4 regions of the Ammoniphilus soli genome follow, and region 3 is predicted to be linked to each of the others. Evidence: riboswitches for the same ligand, from Rfam matches in the RefSeq annotation. Region 3 holds a riboswitch; each other region holds the start of a gene.

Evidence for each region. A riboswitch is a leader RNA that binds a small molecule or an ion and turns the genes downstream of it on or off. The one in region 3 is predicted to bind cyclic di-GMP.
Region 1: linked by a shared signal. The riboswitch ahead of ABLT31_RS16455 (chemotaxis protein CheX) and the one ahead of ABLT31_RS21400 (hypothetical protein) in region 3 are both predicted to bind cyclic di-GMP.
Region 2: linked by a shared signal. The riboswitch ahead of ABLT31_RS18785 (type II secretion system protein) and the one ahead of ABLT31_RS21400 (hypothetical protein) in region 3 are both predicted to bind cyclic di-GMP.
Region 4: linked by a shared signal. The riboswitch ahead of ABLT31_RS23060 (Spo0E family sporulation regulatory protein-aspartic acid phosphatase) and the one ahead of ABLT31_RS21400 (hypothetical protein) in region 3 are both predicted to bind cyclic di-GMP.

Annotation. Positions count from the first base shown of each region.
Region 1 is NZ_JBEGDL010000007.1:251,299-253,497, reverse strand. Features, by position in the region: gene yyaC (spore protease YyaC) at 1-497, opposite strand, end outside; gene ABLT31_RS16460 (cold-inducible protein YdjO-related protein) at 624-887, shown strand; cyclic di-GMP riboswitch class I at 1,042-1,130, shown strand; gene ABLT31_RS16455 (chemotaxis protein CheX) at 1,268-1,669, shown strand; gene ABLT31_RS16450 (methyl-accepting chemotaxis protein) at 1,702-2,199, shown strand, end outside.
Region 2 is NZ_JBEGDL010000009.1:223,488-225,686, reverse strand. Features, by position in the region: gene ABLT31_RS18790 (prepilin peptidase) at 1-147, opposite strand, end outside; gene ABLT31_RS18785 (type II secretion system protein) at 337-720, opposite strand; cyclic di-GMP riboswitch class II at 786-870, opposite strand; gene ABLT31_RS18780 (type II secretion system F family protein) at 961-2,172, opposite strand; gene ABLT31_RS18775 (type IV pilus twitching motility protein PilT) at 2,197-2,199, opposite strand, start outside.
Region 3 is NZ_JBEGDL010000012.1:59,829-62,027, reverse strand. Features, by position in the region: gene ABLT31_RS21405 (PAS domain-containing sensor histidine kinase) at 1-1,041, shown strand, start outside; cyclic di-GMP riboswitch class I at 1,212-1,298, shown strand; gene ABLT31_RS21400 (hypothetical protein) at 1,312-1,734, shown strand; gene ABLT31_RS21395 (hypothetical protein) at 2,088-2,199, opposite strand, start outside.
Region 4 is NZ_JBEGDL010000013.1:149,403-151,601, forward strand. Features, by position in the region: gene ABLT31_RS23050 (DoxX family protein) at 1-319, opposite strand, end outside; gene ABLT31_RS23055 (winged helix-turn-helix transcriptional regulator) at 454-780, shown strand; gene ABLT31_RS23060 (Spo0E family sporulation regulatory protein-aspartic acid phosphatase) at 1,051-1,230, opposite strand; cyclic di-GMP riboswitch class I at 1,307-1,394, opposite strand; gene ABLT31_RS23065 (PAS domain S-box protein) at 1,606-1,896, opposite strand; gene ABLT31_RS23070 (GerAB/ArcD/ProY family transporter) at 2,004-2,199, opposite strand, start outside.

The DNA of each region.
Region 1 (2,199 bases), on a different contig from region 3:
ACTATTCCGACTATCCCTACATTACCGATAGCTGGCAGTTCCTTCCCAATTCCTGCACCTGGACGAAGGGGACCCGTGAAAACAGAAAAACTTTCTACATAAGAAAAGGTTCCTAGGGCAGCATCGATAGCAATAATAAATTTTCCTTTTGGAACTTCCAGTATTTTTTCTTTAATATTCTTTGCATCTATAGGATCCTGTAAAGTTCCAAACACATTGGCATAACCATTGGTTTTAAGATAGGATCCAACCAAAGGTCCCAGGCAGTCCCCGCTAATTTGATTGGTTCCAATACAGAAAAACACAACATCGTCACGGCTTACATGAGGGGGAATAAGTTCAACTAAGGATCTTAAAACTTCCCCCTCTGATTTAATTACTGGTTTAGAGTTCGCTTGAGGCCATAGATACTTCTTTACAAATCCCAACAACTTGCTCGCTCCTGTCTCATTCCTGTCTTCTTCTTTATTGTACCAGGTTTTTTTTGTTTTTTGCACCTAACATCAAAGTGTCATCCTTTGTTCAAAGTTCAGTTGGAACAAAATACATGTACTTCCTTGCTTATTCCAGGAGATAATATGAAGGTTCCTTGATCTTATTTCTAAGGAAGGGCGGAATGCAGCATGTCAGAACAATTTGAACATCAAACATCCCTCCCCGAAGCTGTTCCTGACCATACTCCCGATCCTGATGCGATCCCAACTGAAGTCTGGGAATGCGAATCTACAGATTGTAAAGGCTGGATGAGAAAAAACTATTCATTAGAAACCACACCGGGTTGTCCTTTATGCGACTCGCCAATGAAATCTGGGACACGCATGATCCCCCAGCTCAAGAAAGTTTTAAGACGTAGAGGAATTAATTTTGCTAGAAAAATACGCCATTAAAATTGCCTTACTAAAGATCCAGGCCAAAAGAACCAAGATTGGCTTGGATCTTCTTATTTAACCTTCTTATTTAACTTAATGGATTCCATGAATTTTATTGAAAATTAGGAACGCTATAGGTAAAATAGAACTATTAAACGAATAAAGAAAGGCGGAGAAATAAAGGCAAACCTACTCGAAAGATAGGGACGCAAAGCCATGGGTCTAAAGCTCTACTTGAGCCACGATTGCCAGGTTGCCGATAAGCCAATGTTGGAAGTGTGCTAAACGGCTATTCTTTTTAAGAATAGTTTTTTATTTTTCCCAAATTTACAGAAAGAGCTGATTGATCATGACATACAACGGAAAAATCTCACAAATAGTAGAGACACTCTTCCAAGTTGTTCCCACCATCATCCCTTTCCCTGTCTCTTCAGGAACCCGTTAAACAGATTCCGCTTGTCCGCGAACCCGAATGGGGGGTTCTGATTGATGTTACTGGAGATATACGGGGCCGGCTACTAGTGAAAGGAACTTCTGAGACCTTTGGATTGCTTGGTCAAAATCTATTTGGTATGGCTTTAGAAGGTGAAATGCTAGAATCGTTCACTGGGGAATTTGGTAATATGATTGCTGGAAACTTATCCGCTCATATCTTTCAAAAGGGCTTCTCCATCGACATTACTCCACCAACGATTTTTTTTGGCTCGACTAGTTTCAACGAGTCTGAACCTGCTCTAAGTATTCCTGTCCAAATTGAACAAGTTGGAAACATGGATATAGCTTGGTTATTACATAAGTAAAAATAAATATGTTGAGGGCGAGGTAGGAAGCTTTGAAATTTATTTATAATATGCGCATCTCCCGGAAATTCCTGATAGTCTTTAGTGCCATTTGTATGATTTTGGGCAGTGTGGGCTACTTAGGGCTCTACCTGCTGTTTGAATCGAATTCCCATCTTCGCTCAATGTATCAGGAAAGATTTATACCCGTTATCCAGCTCATGGAAGTCAACAAGGCTCTCTCCGAAAATACCGTCATCTTAATGAATGCAAGTGCCATAAGACAGACTGCAGACAAACTGAATGCTGCCGTTGGGCAAAATCTTGAGAAAGCTAAACAAAATATCGAAGCCTTCAGCAAGCTGGAGTTAACAAAGGAAGAAAAAGATTTGTTCAGCAGCTTGCAAACCCTCATGGTTGCCTATGAAGCTAATACCCGACAATCTCTTCAAATGGCTATTGATGGAGACCAATCTGCCTTAGTAATGAAGCTAAATGGTGCCTCCACACAAAAGAAAGCCCTAGAAGATACCATTAATGCACTAGTAGAA
Region 2 (2,199 bases), on a different contig from region 3:
AGGCCCCAGGCGATGGTTACACTTCACACAATGAGAGGGCGGAAAAGCAATGGACTCTCCTTTGGGGATTCGGATCGCAACGACATTGAGAAAAGAAGATATGAAAAGAAAGAATGTGATGAAAAAGAGAGAGATTGAAAATTCCATGAGTGCCTCCTTTCATGATGGGCAAGAAAACTTGGCTCGCACAAATTTCCTAACTTGACCCCATAATGTCGAGTTAGGAAAAAGCTACAAGTTTTCCTCGTACTGTCCATATAATGTAACGGAGTTATAATTCTGACAGTATAAAAAAAGAGACAACCACCGCAAGGGGTTGTCTGGGAGATTGGTTAATTACTCTGAATCCGTTGGGTTAACTGGAGATAATGTATAACCTTTTACTTTTTTCGTTCCTGTATCCATAGTTACACCAACACCACTAACTTCAGTTCCATCTGACCACTTTGGTTCAGTCGTTAAGTAACCTTCCTCTATAAGTTTATCAATTGCAACAGAATCATTAGTTAATGCTTTTCCGTCCAGAAGATATCTTTGAGCTGCATCAATAACAATCTTTTCTGTTTGACTATCCGAGTTCTTCTTTGCATCATCAAAATTCGTAATCACACTCGGAGCTGCAATCGCCGCGATAATCCCTAAAATAACAACAACCGCCAGCAACTCGATCAACGTTACCCCACGCTGATTACTCCATAACTTCTTCAATTTCGATACCATGCTGCATTCCTCCCCTTTTTTCCTCTGTTGCATGATTTTGGCACTAAAAAACCGCCCTCGGGTATTCCGGGACGGGTCGGTTGCACTACTAGCTCCTTCCATTCCAAGTGCCCAAAGTGCAGAATGGAGATCAATGCTTCCCAAAAACTACTTAAATATGAATTCTTGTTACATTATATATAAAATTTGTCAGGCTGAATAGATACAACCTGTGACTTTTTTATTAAGTTTTTCTAAAGTTTATTGTAGGCCTTTATACATGGAGAATATAGGCAGCAAAACGGCAAGTACGATAAAACCTACAACACCGGAGACAACAATCAGCATGAGGGGTTCAATTAACGACCTTAAATTGCCAGCCATTCGCTCTACTTCGTCTTCATAGAAGTCTGCTACTTTTTCCAGCATGGAATCTAGCTTTCCTGTTTTTTCTCCTACAGCAATCATTTGCACTAGCATTGGAGGAAAGATGGCATTGTTCCGAAACGGGTTAACTAGGGGTTGGCCGTTTTTAACATTCTCCTTGGCTTGTTCCAAAGATCGAGAAACGACTTCATTGCCGACAACATGAGAAACAATACCGATAATCTGAACAATGGGAACGGCTGCCGCAAATAATGTGGAGAACGTTCGACTGAAGCGTGCCAGGGAAGATTTTAAGAACAGTAAACCGAAGATCGGGATTTTTAACTTGAGATAATCTACACGATACCGTCCTGCCTTCGTTTTCTTAACCGTTCTAATTACTAGTAGGAGCACTATGGGTATCATTAAAAACAAGTACCAGAAAGACGTTATGAACGTACTGAGCTTCATCACGATGCGGGTGACAAGCGGTAGTTCCAAACCCATATTTTGAAACATCGAGACGTAATTAGGAACAATCTTCCACATCATAAAAAATCCGACAGTTAGAGAAAGCATACTAACAGTAGCAGGATAAATTAGCGCAGATCTAATTTTTCCCGCTATCATATTTTCCTTTTCAAAAAAAGTAGCCAACCGATCCAATACATCATCCAATGTTCCACTGGCTTCTCCCGCACGAACCATACTTATAAACATCTCCGGGAAGATCTTAGGATGATTCTGACATGCTTTCGAAAAGGCTGTTCCTGTTCGGACATCTTCCAATACGGCTAAGAGCGCTTTTTTCAAAGGTTTATTTACGGTTTGCTGAGCAAGTACTTGCAACGATTCTACCATTCCTACACTCGCTTGCAATAAAGTGGAGAATTGACGGCAAAACACTGCAATATCTCGTTTGTTTACCTTTTTTTCGAACAGTTCAATGTCTTTCGTTAAAATGCTCTGTTTAAATTGTTTAATGCTAGTAATAAACAACCCTCGTTCCTTTAGCAGATGATACGCCACTTGTTTATCCCTAGCCTCAATTTTTCCTTTCACTTTTTTCCTTTGGCTATTATAACCGGCATATTCAAACTGAGGCATAGCCTAACCCCCTTCCTTCCTGCATTA
Region 3 (2,199 bases):
CGAAAAGAAGCGGAAGAACGATACAAATCGTTATTTGAACAAAATCCGGATCCGATTGCCTCCTTTGATGTTTACGGAAATCTCATGACGGCCAATGCCGCCTGTGAAAAAGTAACAGGTTATACGCTGGAAGAGCTACAAACCATGGATTTTAGCCAACTGGTTTTCGAGGAAGATATCGAGAAGGTGAGAAAGAACTTTAGAGCCGCCTTAGCGGGCGACCATCCCAGCTTTGAAATTCCCTTTCGCCATAAAGACGGGCATCGCATTGACATGAGCGTCAAGAATGTACCAATTGTCGTACACGGGGAGATTGTGGGGGTGTATGGGATTGCGCGGGACATTAGGGATTGGAAACGAGCGGAAGAAATGCTTCGCAAATCCGACCGCTTGTCGATCGTCGGCCAACTGGCGGCTGGCGTCGCCCATGAGATCCGCAATCCCTTGGCTACCCTCAGTGGATTTGTCCAATTATTAAATGAGCAAAGCAGCGAAAACAAGCATTACTATGACATCATGCTTTCCGAGCTGGACCGAATCAACTTCATCGTCAGTGAATTTATGATGCTCGCCAAGCCGCAGGTGCTGGAATTTGAGCAAAAGGACCTGAAAAAGATCCTTCATCATGTCATTACTCTCGCCAATACGCAAGCGATCATGAACAAGATCGACATTACAGCCACCTGGCCCAAGAACTTGCCGCTCATTACCTGTGGAGAAAATCAATTGAAGCAGGTGTTTATTAATATCCTGAAAAACGCCATGGAAGCCATGCCTTGGGGAGGAGAGCTGGCGATTCAAGTTCACCGTCCTAACCCGGACTATGTGGTGATCCAATTTAAAGATCAAGGAATTGGCATCCCGGAAGACCGCATCGAAAGGCTGGGAGAGCCATTTTATTCGACGAAGGAAAAAGGGACAGGCCTTGGGCTGATGGTCAGCTATAAGATCATCGAGGCACATGGCGGAAGGCTGCTGATCGAAAGTGAGGTAGGGAAGGGGACGACGGTGGATGTGGTGTTGCCGGTAGGGGGAGGATGAGAAATAAGCCATTTTGCTTCTTAGTAAAAAATGTCCAAAAGCATCTAATAGCTATTTAGGTGCTTTTCTTTTTTATCTAATAACACGTTAATGAAAACTTAATAAACTTTTTATACTCACTTCAAATAATATTGGTAAGATTTTCTTCGGATTCGACAAAACAATCAATCCTACGACAAAGGCAAAGCCATTGAAAAATGGTGACGCAAAACTAAAGGGGCTAAACCAGAATATGGAGATGCCAGCCAGTTACCGAGAGGGGAAAACAAAATGAAAATTGTCAAAGTAGCGCTTGTACCGTTAGTTGCAGTAACTATTATTAGTGGGTTTTCAGGGGCAGTGTATGCTAAAAACGAGGGAAATGTTAGCCATCAACAAAAAGTTGTAACTGAAAATGATGTCAAAAACAAATATTACCCCATGTTTAAACAATTAGAAGGTGAAGCAAAATCAAGTATAAACAAATTAGTATCGGATGCATTATCAGGAAAAGGTAATCCATCAGAAATAATCGCAAAAGGAATACAGCTTCGGGATGAAATAACTTTAAAATTTAATCAGTTATTAGAACAAATGAAGAAGGAACTTGAAGATTCTGGTTTGAAAACGGATTTAGTGTCTGAAGCTAAAGCAGAGTTTAGTAATCAAAGTCTTATACAAAAAGATAAAGTGCGCAATAAAATTAACAAGTAATTATTTTTCAAAAAACTAACCATAACTAACAGCTTTCACAATTAATTTGAATACAAACCATATTGAAATAACCTCGGTATAGTCTATTTATTTTACCAGAACAAACATTGTTGTAGGAGAAAAGAGCTAAACGATCTTCATATTATCCTTGGTACAAACAGTACGATCTTCACAATAAGGACACCTTACTGAATTACCGCCTAGAGCTGAGTCAAACGCATCTATGTCCATTTGGAGGGGGGAAGGAAAGTCCTTATTACAATGAAGACAAATGATAAAAAGTCTAGCCATATCTTTTCTCCTTTTCTAAAAATAATGAATAACAGGATGGTTTTACGTACTACTGGAATACCTTAAGCATGTCTATTTCCGCTAATTTGTTTACGAGGGCGGTTCCCCACCTTCACAAACAAAGCACCGGATTCTAATTCTTTAAAGAACCGGATCCCGAAGAAGACTAAGGGT
Region 4 (2,199 bases), on a different contig from region 3:
TTTGGTACTCGAATCCTCCCTTATCACTCCAATATCCGTTTTGTCCATGAACTTTCAAAATAGCCACCACCATGGTAGCAGCGATGAGTAGTGCGCCGATAGGCGTCAAAAACCCCGCAGCAAAAAGCAAGCCTCCTACTAATTCACTTAATCCTGCAAGGATTGCCATTTGGACACCGGGTTTCATCCCAATGGATTCCATCCAACCGCCGGTTCCTTTCGGTCCATACCCTCCAAACCAACCAATCAGTTTTTGAGCGCCATGTCCCATAAATGTTAGACCAATGACTAAACGAATGATTAAAAGACCAAGATTCATTAAGACTGCCCCCTCTTTTTACCTTTTATTATTTACTGACTTTTTATTATAACTAACTTTATGTAAGTATCATACTGTGTTATACTTACTTACGTCAAGTACCTTATAAAAAATTATAATTGGAGGTGGTTTCCATGAAAGACTTTACGCTCTGTCCTACATTTGAGTCCGCTTTTGAACTACTGGGCAAACGATGGACAGGTTTAATTATTCGTGTCTTAATGAACGGTCCAGCCAGATTTAAAGATATATCCAGAATCATCCCAACCCTCAGTGATAGAGTGTTGTCAGAACGATTTAAGGAGTTGGAGGCAGCGGATATTGTAAGAAGGAACGTGTATCCTGAAATCCCAATCCGCATTGAATACGAACTGACGGAAAAGGGTCGATCATTAAAACCCATGATGGAAGAGTGTGAAAAGTGGGCAGAGAAATGGATAAAAGAAAACCCAGCCAAATAAGGCTGGGTTTTAACTTATTAATCTCTATACGAAAACACAAAAATGATATTCTGGGTTTAGAATAACTGCTTTAAAACAAAAAAATGGCGTTAGGGATAAAACTTACTGAAGATAACTGCCCAATAGCTGAACAAAAAGAGGAGCCGCTATCATCATGGCTCCTCAACTATTGACTCCGTTAGCAAATAATAAGCTACCGGGAAGAATTGTTCAATAAGTGACGATTTAAAAGGAAAAAGCCTACAGCCTTGTATTATGTAGGCTCTCATTTTATGCACATGTATGGATGGCTAGCTCCTCCTGCATCACTTGTACAATCAGCTTGTCTAATAACTGACTTAGATGGACGACTTCCGGGTGCAAAAAGTTCAATTGATGCTCCATGGCCTTATTCTCCATCTCCGCCCTTAATTGTTCGATCTCTTTTCTTATTTCATCAATAGAAACCATGCTAATCCCCTCCAGTAAATAAAAAAGATCACTCTAATGAAACTGAGCGGTTCTCTTTATAAGGAATATGCACAATTTCGGTAACCCGGCTGCCATAGCTTTTATCACCTTAGACCCGTAGGCTTTGCGTCCTCCCCTTTCGGGTGAGTATGCCATTATCGATTTGTAAGTATTAAATTTCTATCCAAATTATATCATGGGCAAAAAAGGAAAAATGTGACGGTTTTTGGAGCGGTTTCATTGATACTGCATTGTCTTGCAAGTGTACTAACATGATACCAGCAGCTAATTCTCCTACAACGGATAACTGTTCTGATCTAATGAATTCTTCGGGTTGCTTTTGTTCTGTAATATCTGTGACAAAGAAAGAGAGGTCTACCTATTCCCCTTTGATATAATTAGTGAAAGGGTAGTCCTTACCTCTACTCGTTTCCCACTTTTATGCCTTATAAATAATTCAAAATCGATTAATTCACTTTCTAATAAACCGCTGAGTTTCTTATCCGTTTTTACGACTAGCTCTTCTAGTTCATAACCAAGATGAAGACTGGAAGCAGGTGATACATAGGTTAAAATCCCCAGTGACGTGAAACGGATAATCATATCTTGGGAATGTTCAGGTATCAGATTGTGCAACTCTTCAATTTTCTTTAGCTCATCTTCCATGGGCTCTAGCTACTCCCAATATTTCATGAATGGCCCATGAAACCTGGAGAAATCAATGATGCGCGGATAGGAACTTGCTACGGTACTAACTCATTTGGGCTTTAAATCTACTTCGAAACCATCTTTTTCCTTATGGTATGGATGAGTAATAGTAATAGCGGGATGATCATTTCATAGGCCAAATTATTGAATACTACATATGTCAGTAAATAGTTGACTTCTTGAAGATTTGGCAGCGACCAAAGGCTAAAAACCAACAAAAGAAGGCCCAGCGGAAAGACGATAACTCGATAATCGGAAATA